Regions from separate parts of the Neobacillus canaveralius genome, predicted to be linked through region 1. Evidence: predicted binding sites of a transcription regulator. Region 1 holds the regulator's gene; the other holds the start of a gene.

Region 1 (4,576 bases):
ATATTAATATATCGGGCTTCGTTAAAAGAAGTTTACCTAAAGCTAGACGAGTCTTCTGACCGCCGCTTAAGCTGGATATCATCAATGAGTTATTATGAAAATTTAAGCCGTGGAGGATAGAGCGAATATCCGCTTCGTACTGATAACCACCCTGTTCTTTAAATCTCACTTGCAGTTCATCATATTCTTTTAGTATTCGATCGTAGCGGGCACTATCCTCCATAGCGGCAGGATCCGACATCGAAACCTCTAGCTGTCGAAGAGATTTTTCCATACCTCTAAGCGATTCAAAAACCGTTAGCATTTCATCCCAGATGGATAAATTCGATTCTAATCCGGTATTTTGGGCTAAATAACCAATGCTTACTCCCTTTGGCTTAATGATTTCTCCGCCATCATGTGACAGGTGCCCAGCAATAATTTTTAATAATGTCGATTTCCCTGCACCGTTTCGCCCCACAAGTGCAACACGGTCCCGAGTTTGTAATTCTAGTTTTATATTCGATAAAATTAGGTCTGCACCATAGTATTTTGCTAGTTGATTAACTTGTAATAATATCATTGTTTTTCACCTCTATTACTAAATTAAGTGTACCTTATTCCAACCATGACGGCAATAAAGTGCCATGGTGTTGGAAAAAATAACAGAATATCCGGAAAGAAAAAAATGTAAATTTTTCATCATTCGCTCAAAGTTTCACAGACAAATTGTGAAAAATATAGTATGATTTTTTGTGGGAGGATATTGTTTATGTCTGAATTTACTCATTTTAACGAAGAAGGAAGAGCGAAAATGGTGGACGTTAGCGATAAGCCAGAGACGGCTCGTTCGGCACTTGCTCATTCCAGCATTACGGTTAGTAAAGAAATTTATGATAAAATAACAAATAATGAAATGAAAAAGGGCGATGTTCTTGCTGTGGCTCAAGTTGCTGCTGTTATGGGGGCAAAGAAAACATGGGACTTAATCCCGATGTGCCATCCTATACCTTTGACAGGAGTCAATATATCCTTCTCATGGGAAAAAGAAAACGAGTCTGCTTATACATTAAATATAGCCGCTGCAGTTAAAACAAAAGGAAATACAGGTGTTGAAATGGAAGCGTTAACAGCTGCATCCACTTGTGCGCTGACTGTTTATGATATGTGTAAGGCAGTGGATAAGGGTATGGTAATTGGAAAAACCTATTTGGTCGAGAAAACCGGCGGAAAAAACGGAGATTTCCATAGGACGGAACAAATTAGATAAATGATTAAACTATCTATAGGGGGTGGGAGAATATGAGTAATGAGACGATGAAAATACCACAAGCGACAGCAAAACGGCTGCCCTTATATTATCGATTTTTAAAGAATCTGCATTCTTCCGGTAAACAGAGGGTTTCGTCAGCAGAATTAAGTGAGGCAGTGAAGGTGGATTCGGCAACGATCCGCCGGGACTTTTCATATTTTGGAGCCTTAGGAAAAAAGGGATATGGCTACAATGTCAATTACCTATTAACCTTCTTTCGGAAAACACTAGATCAAGATGAATTAACAAAAGTAGCGTTAATTGGTGTAGGTAATCTTGGTACGGCCTTTCTAAATTATAACTTTTTAAAAAATAATAATACAAAAATTGAATGTGCTTTTGATGTTGATCCGAACAAAATGGGAACGACAATCCGGGATGTACCTGTGTATCATATGGATGAGCTCGAGAAGGTTTTAAGTAATGATGATATTCATGTTGCCATCCTGACGGTACCTGCTCCAGTGGCACAGGTAATTACAGATCGACTTGTAAATTCCAATATTAAAGCGATATTGAATTTTACACCTGCAAGATTAAATGTTCCTGCCTCCATTCGGGTGCATCATATCGACTTGGCAGTCGAATTACAATCACTTATTTACTTCCTGAAACACTACCCTACAGAGGAAGTAGAAGAATAAAGTAAAGTAAAAGACCTTTCCACTACGTAAAGTGAAAAGGTCTTTTTTTGGCTGTAATGTTTAAAAGCCCGTTTTAAATCGTTATTTCTTTATTTTGTCTTTATATCTATTGTAAAAGAAAATCATTCTTAAGCCAGATCCGAAGTCAAAGGTAGCAAGTATAACGAGCAGGTAACTGAAAAATCCCCATCCGTTTAGGGTGACATCTTCAATCGCAAAATAAGTAAATAAGCAGCCAAGAACAATATAAATGACTCCGGAAAACAAGGGTGAACGTCTCATAGAAAGCCTCCGATAAAGTTTTGAATACCTTCTGCCTCACGAAGAATTTTATCAATGTCATCTTTATATACTGACTGCATGACGACAACTAATGTATTCATGGCAACATGGGCAAAAATCGGTACAAGGATATGTTTTGTTTTTACATAGAGAAATGCAAAAGTAAAACCCATTGCCGAATAGAGAAGTACATGATGCGGCTCCATATGGGCTAAGGCAAAAATGACAGAACTGATTAGTGCTGAGAAGAAAAAGTTAAACCGTTTGTGGAGAGCACCGAAAATAATTTTCCGAAACACGATTTCCTCTAATATGGGTCCTATTACTGAACTAACTAAGATGGCGAGAGGAAAGGACTCAATGATGTTGAGAATTTGCTGTGTGTTTTCTGAGCCCATCTCAACCCCGATAAGCCGTTCAATATTCGCAGCAAGAGCTTGGGCAAATAGGGCTAGGAATACACCAAATACAGCCCAGACGGCAGAAAAGCCAAAGGAACTGCCTCTTTCGTTCAACCCTGGTTTCTTTAATTCTGTGCGTAATAGAAAAAGAATAATAACTAGTGCAAGGGTGAAGCTGAAAATTAACCAGTAGGGGACAACGAGCCCTTGGTCCATTCCTAAATATCCAAATAGGAACATAAGTCCAGGAATTCCTGCTAGGCTTGATAACTGCATGGCTATATAGACAATTAAAATAATCCAATATTCCCTTTTCAAATTAAAAAATCTCCTTTAAGCAGCTAATAAAAATATTTTACCCTATTCTACATTCTACTAATAATCGTAAGGTTGTTTCAATTTTAAAGATTATCTTTAACAACTATGTATATTCCTTGGTGTATATCACATACTTGTAAAGTTGTAAAAAATAATAAAAAATTACTGCTTCATACTTGCAAAATTTTTTTCCATTTATTATTATAAGAATTGTGTTAGCACTCAAGTAAAGAGAGTGCTAATAAGTCAGAATTACATATCTATTTGAGGAGGTTGTTTGATTTGTTAAGACCACTAGGTGATCGTATTGTCATTGAGCTTGTCGAATCAGAAGAAAAAACTGCAAGCGGTATCGTGTTACCAGACTCAGCTAAGGAAAAGCCTCAAGAAGGAAGAGTTGTTGCCGTAGGTACAGGCCGAGTGCTTGAAAGTGGCGAACGTGTTGCTCTTGAAGTTTCTGTAGGCGATCGTATTATCTTCTCAAAATACTCAGGTACAGAAGTAAAGTTTGAAGGCAACGAATATTTGATTTTACGCGAAAACGATATCCTTGCTGTAGTTGGCGAATAAGGATTTTTTAAAACAATATTGAGTTTAAAAAATACGAGGAGGTTTTTTGAACATGGCTAAAGAAATTAAGTTTAGTGAAGATGCACGCCGCGCAATGCTTCGTGGTGTTGATGCGTTGGCAGATACAGTAAAAGTAACTCTTGGACCAAAAGGACGTAACGTGGTTCTTGAAAAGAAATTCGGTTCACCGCTTATTACTAATGACGGTGTAACAATCGCAAAAGAAATTGAATTAGAAGATGCATTTGAAAATATGGGTGCTAAGCTTGTTGCTGAAGTAGCTAGCAAAACAAACGATGTTGCTGGTGACGGTACTACAACTGCAACCGTTCTTGCTCAAGCGATGATCCGTGAAGGCTTAAAGAACGTAACAGCTGGTGCTAACCCAATGGGTATCCGAAAAGGAATTGAAAAAGCAGTTACAGCTGCTGTTGAAGGCTTAAAGGCAATTTCTAAACCAATCGAAGGCAAAGAGTCTATCGCACAAGTTGCTGCTATTTCTTCTGATGATAAAGAAGTAGGTCAATTGATTGCTGAAGCGATGGAGCGCGTTGGTAACGACGGCGTTATCACAATCGAAGAATCAAAAGGCTTTACAACTGAATTAGATGTTGTTGAAGGTATGCAATTTGACCGTGGATATACATCTGCTTACATGGTAACAAACACAGACAAAATGGAAGCTGTTTTAGAAAATCCATATGTCTTAATCACAGACAAAAAGATTTCAAGCATCCAGGAAATCCTTCCTGTGCTTGAGCAAGTGGTTCAACAAGGCAAGCCATTATTATTGATTGCTGAAGATATTGAAGGTGAAGCACTTTCTACTTTAGTATTGAACAAACTTCGCGGAACATTCAATGCAGTTGCTGTTAAGGCTCCTGGTTTCGGTGACCGTCGTAAAGCAATGCTTGAAGATATCGCTGCATTAACTGGCGGTGAAGTAATTACTGAAGAGCTTGGCCGTGAATTAAAGACTGCAACTATCGCATCTTTAGGACGCGCTTCTAAGATTGTTGTAACAAAAGAAAACACAACAATCGTTGAAGGTGCAGGAGATACTGCTGCAA
Region 2 (4,576 bases), on a different contig from region 1:
TATTTTTTCCCTAATCAAGGCGCTTCCGCTTTTCATTTCAACATATCTTATGCAATATCAGTTTATAGGTGAATGCCTATTAATTATTTTCTGACATCAACTGTTTCAGCCTTTGTCAGATTTATTAACAATTTTGGATCGATTACGATTTGGACGCCTATTTTCCCCGCACTGACCACCATATTTTCAAGCTCTAAACAGCTTTCATCGATAAATGTCTTATAATCCTTTTTCATCCCAATGGGCGAGCAGCCACCGCGAATATATCCGGTCCATTTCAAAATATCCTTAACAGGGATCATCTCCACATTCTTTTCCCCTGCTGCCTTTGCTGCTTTTTTCAAATCTAATTCTGCTTCCACTGGTATCACATATACATAAATACTTTTACTTGCACCTTGAGCGACTAGTGTTTTATATACTTCACTCGGGTCCCTGCCTATCTTTGCTGCAACAGAAACACCATCTATTTTTCCATCTTGATTATCGTATGTAAGCACTTCATAGTAGATCTTTTTGCTATCGAGTATTCGAATTGCATTCGTTTTAACCTTTGCCAATTTCCTCATCCTTCATCCTTTTTTCATTATTATAACAATTTTCTCCATCAAAGATAAAAAAGGTAAGGAATCGTAGTCTTCCTTACCTCCCGTTTGCTTTTATGAGCATCTAAATGATCGAATTCTTCTTAAGTCTGTTCCATAATATACCCAGCGGAATCCTCTCCAGCGATATCCGGCAATTGAATCTCTTCCAACATATGTTGGATAAAACCAGAAACTGCTGCCATTGTTGAGCCAAATATAGGTATAGCGATAAAGGCAGCCTCTAATTGCCCCGGGGTCTACAGCGTATAAAGAGGGTGATTCTTGTGGCGTGTAAGATGGTGGTGGTGAAGATGGTGCCCCACCTTGTTGTCCTCCTCCTCCTCCTCCAAATGGCGGGAAGCCTTGCTGTCCGCCACCAAATGGAGGGGGTGGGAATCCAGGCTGCTGCCCGCCGCCAAAACGATTTAGCTGTTGGTTTGGTTCTATTCCAGGATACATTCCGTACTGATTGGGATAACCATAATAATTCAAGACATTTTCCTCCTTTATATGTGTTCCCATTAAAATATGCTCAAACGTTTATTTGGGTTTAATTTATTTCCACGGAATCTCCACATTGTTGTCACCCGTTTGTCACTCTATTAATCCATCATTATAGTAAAATAAAGGTAGCTAGAAAATAATTACAAAAGTGGATATTAACAAGAACTTATCTGGTTTATCACTTTGCCACAGTTAAATCAAAAACTATATGTGAAATTATTCACAATAAATAATATAAACCTAATTAATTCGAAAAGGGTGGCTTATATGAAGTATGATTTAGTCCTTTTGCACGCACCAAGTGTTTATGACTTTCGAAAAAATTCCCTGCTTGCAGGTCCTATTAGCGATGTAGTGCCGTCATCACCAGTGTTTGAAATGTATCCAATTGGTTTAACAAGTATTGCTGACTATTTAGAACGTTTTGGTCTTCGCGTAAAAATTATCAATATCGCCAACCGAATGCTGATGAGTGAAAAATTCGATGTTGAAAAGAAGCTAAAAAAGATTAAAACACGTGCTTTCGGGATAGACCTTCATTGGCTGCCACATGCACATGGCAGTATTGAACTAGCTAAAATTGTTAATAAGCTTCATCCTGATACACCGATGATTTTTGGGGGCTTATCTGCTACCTATTATCATAAAGAGCTAATTAAATATCCTTTTATTGACTTCGTCATGCGCGGTGACTCAACAGAAAAGCTGATGCTTCTGCTGATGAATAAATTGGAGCTTGGAAATATGCACTATGCTGACATTCCAAATCTAACCTGGAAAAAAGGCAGTGAGATTGGTTATAACCCAATCACTTATGTACCAACGGATTTGGACGATATTGATGTCCCTGGCTATCGTTACACCGTCCGGTCTGTCTTTAAATATCGTAACTTTCTAGATCCACTTCCATACAACGGCTGGCTGCAATATCCTAATACTGCATTACTGACAGCTAGAGGCTGTTCGCAAAACTGTCTCATCTGCGGCGGTTCAAAAGACGCCTATGATCAAAACTGCGGTAGAAGTTCTCTAGCCTTACGTTCACCAGAAAAGTTGGTTGAGGATATTCAGTTTATTTCACGCTTCAGCCGCGCACCAATCTTTATCCTGCATGACCTGCGTCAAGGCGGACGTAAATATGTAAAAGAATTCTTCAGCCGTCTCAAAGAGCTTAACCTCAAAAATGAAATCGTGTTTGAATTATTCCAATACGCGGGTGAAGAGTTCTTCAAAATGATGAATGAAAGCTGTCCAAAATACAGCATTGAAATTACCCTCGAAACTCATGATGAAAAAATTAGACGCTATAATGGTAAGTTTAATTGTACCAATCCTAAAGTAATTGAAACGCTTAATTTCGCCTTAAAACATGGTGCCAAGAAAATCGATTTATTTTTTATGACAGGTATTCCAAGTCAAACCTATCAAAGTGCGATTGAAAACATTGATTTCTGTGAAGAAATCCATCTGGCATGCAATCAAGATCCAAGACTTTTCTACTTTGTCGCACCGCTTGCACCGTTCCTTGACCCTGCAAGCCCAGCTTTTGAAAATCCAGAGCTTCACGGCTTTAAAAAATTCTGTCATACCCTTGAGGACCACCGAAAGGCGATTACCCAGCCATCTTGGAAGCATATGCTAAGCTATGAAACCACACAAATGACACGTGATGATATCGTAAACTCAACCTATGATTCTGCTCAAAAATTAAATGATTTTAAATTAAAGTATGGTCTGATTGATAAAGCAGGCTATGAAGAAATTAAAAGCAAGATTGAAAAATCTCAAAACTATATTGAAAAGATTGATTATGTCCTATCTTTACCTGAGGCAGAACAGAAAATGGAATTAGCAAAAATTCAAAAAGAAATTGAAGAATTAAATAAATATAGTATTTGTGGTAAGAACGAGTTAAAGTGGGAGGTTCAAAAAAATTACGCAAACTTTTTCTCTCTTGCTTTAGTTGGTTTAGAGCAGCTATATGAAGAGTATGCGATAAAAATTAAACATGCCCTCCAGCCAAAGCTCCGCCATCAATTTAAGCTAGAAACACAACAACAAAAGGCAAAAATGTAATATTCCAAGAATAAAGACATGTGAATTCACATGTCTTTTTAATGTCCACCAAGGTAGGCCATTCTAATTTGATCGCTCTGATTTAATTCATCGGAAGAACCTGATAGGACGATTTTTCCAGTCTCAATAACATAGGCGCGGTCCGCAATTGATAATGCCATGTTCGCATTCTGCTCCACCAACAGGATGGTAGTACCAGACTTGTTAATCTCTTCAATGATTCTAAAGATCGTTTTAACTAAAAGGGGAGCAAGTCCCATTGAAGGCTCGTCTAATAGTAAAAGCTTCGGGCGTGCCATCAACGCTCTGCCCATGGCAAGCATTTGCTGCTCCCCGCCTGATAACGTACCAGACATTTGCTTCCTCCGCTCGAGAAGACGTGGGAACAGGTTAAAGACCTTTTCAAAGTCATCCTTAATCCCTTGTTTATCCTTCCGTAAATAAGCTCCTAATTCAAGGTTCTCTTCTACGGACATATTAGCAAAAACACGACGACCTTCAGGAACGTGTGAAAGTCCCTGTTTCACAATTGTCTGTGCTACCTTACCTGAAATCGATTGACCCTCAAACAAGATGCTTCCGTTCTTTGGCTTTAGTAATCCGGAAATTGTTTTTAACAGCGTACTTTTTCCTGCTCCATTTGCTCCAATTAAGGTCACGATTTCCCCTTCATTAATATCGAGAGAAACGCCCTTTAAGGCATGGATATTGCCATAGTATACATTGATATCCTCAATTTTCAGCATTACGAAACCTCCTCGCCAAGATATGCTTCGATGACTTTTGGATTATTTCTGATTTGCTCAGGAGTTCCTTCTGCAATAAGCTGGCCATGGTCAAGTACATAGATTCGCTCACATACACCCATAACAAGGAGCATGTCATGCTCAATCAAAAGAATTGTTAAATCAAACTTTTTACGAATTAAAGCAATTAAATTCATTAATTCTTCTGTTTCCTGTGGGTTCATACCCGCTGCAGGTTCATCAAGCAGCAACAATTTCGGATTAGCGGCAAGTGCTCTGGCAATCTCTAGGCGGCGCTGTTGACCGTACGGCAGGTTTTTCGCCGTTTCATGCATAACATTATCTAGATTAAAGATTTTCAAAAATTCTACCGCTTTTTGCTCCATATACTTTTCCTCTGAAAAGTGCTTAGGGAGGCGGAAGATTGAGCTCATAATCGAATGCTTTGCAAGGGAGTGATAAGCAACCTTTACATTATCAAGCACTGACAATTCATTAAACAAACGAATATTTTGAAAGGTTCTGCTGATTCCTTTTTTAGTAATCTTATAGGGTGCTAATCCATTTAATTTATCTCCATCTAGCTCAATACTGCCTTCAGTTGGTACATATACGCCTGTTAACAAGTTGAAGAATGTGGTTTTACCGGCACCGTTTGGCCCA

What was found. The regulator Rex, encoded in region 1, represses fermentation and respiration genes when NADH is low (regulators of the CRP and FNR family bind a similar motif). The targets are predictions, from matches to a motif close to TTGTGAAATATTTCACAA.
Region 2: ABC255_RS00975 (TIGR04190 family B12-binding domain/radical SAM domain protein) is a predicted target of Rex. The motif match lies at 1,300-1,317, and genes of this name have one in related genera.

What each region holds. Positions count from the first base shown of each region.
Region 1 covers NZ_JBDFLL010000002.1:126,897-131,472, reverse strand. Annotated here, with positions in the region: gene ABC255_RS28855 (ABC-F family ATP-binding cassette domain-containing protein) at 1-562, opposite strand, end outside; gene moaC (cyclic pyranopterin monophosphate synthase MoaC) at 752-1,249, shown strand; gene ABC255_RS28845 (redox-sensing transcriptional repressor Rex) at 1,282-1,935, shown strand; gene ABC255_RS28840 (YdiK family protein) at 2,017-2,217, opposite strand; gene ABC255_RS28835 (CPBP family intramembrane glutamic endopeptidase) at 2,214-2,936, opposite strand; gene groES (co-chaperone GroES) at 3,219-3,506, shown strand; gene groL (chaperonin GroEL) at 3,559-4,576, shown strand, end outside.
Region 2 covers NZ_JBDFLL010000001.1:200,944-205,519, reverse strand. Annotated here, with positions in the region: gene ybaK (Cys-tRNA(Pro) deacylase) at 84-560, opposite strand; gene ABC255_RS00980 (hypothetical protein) at 660-1,046, opposite strand; gene ABC255_RS00975 (TIGR04190 family B12-binding domain/radical SAM domain protein) at 1,359-3,167, shown strand; gene ABC255_RS00970 (ABC transporter ATP-binding protein) at 3,206-3,913, opposite strand; gene ABC255_RS00965 (ABC transporter ATP-binding protein) at 3,913-4,576, opposite strand, start outside.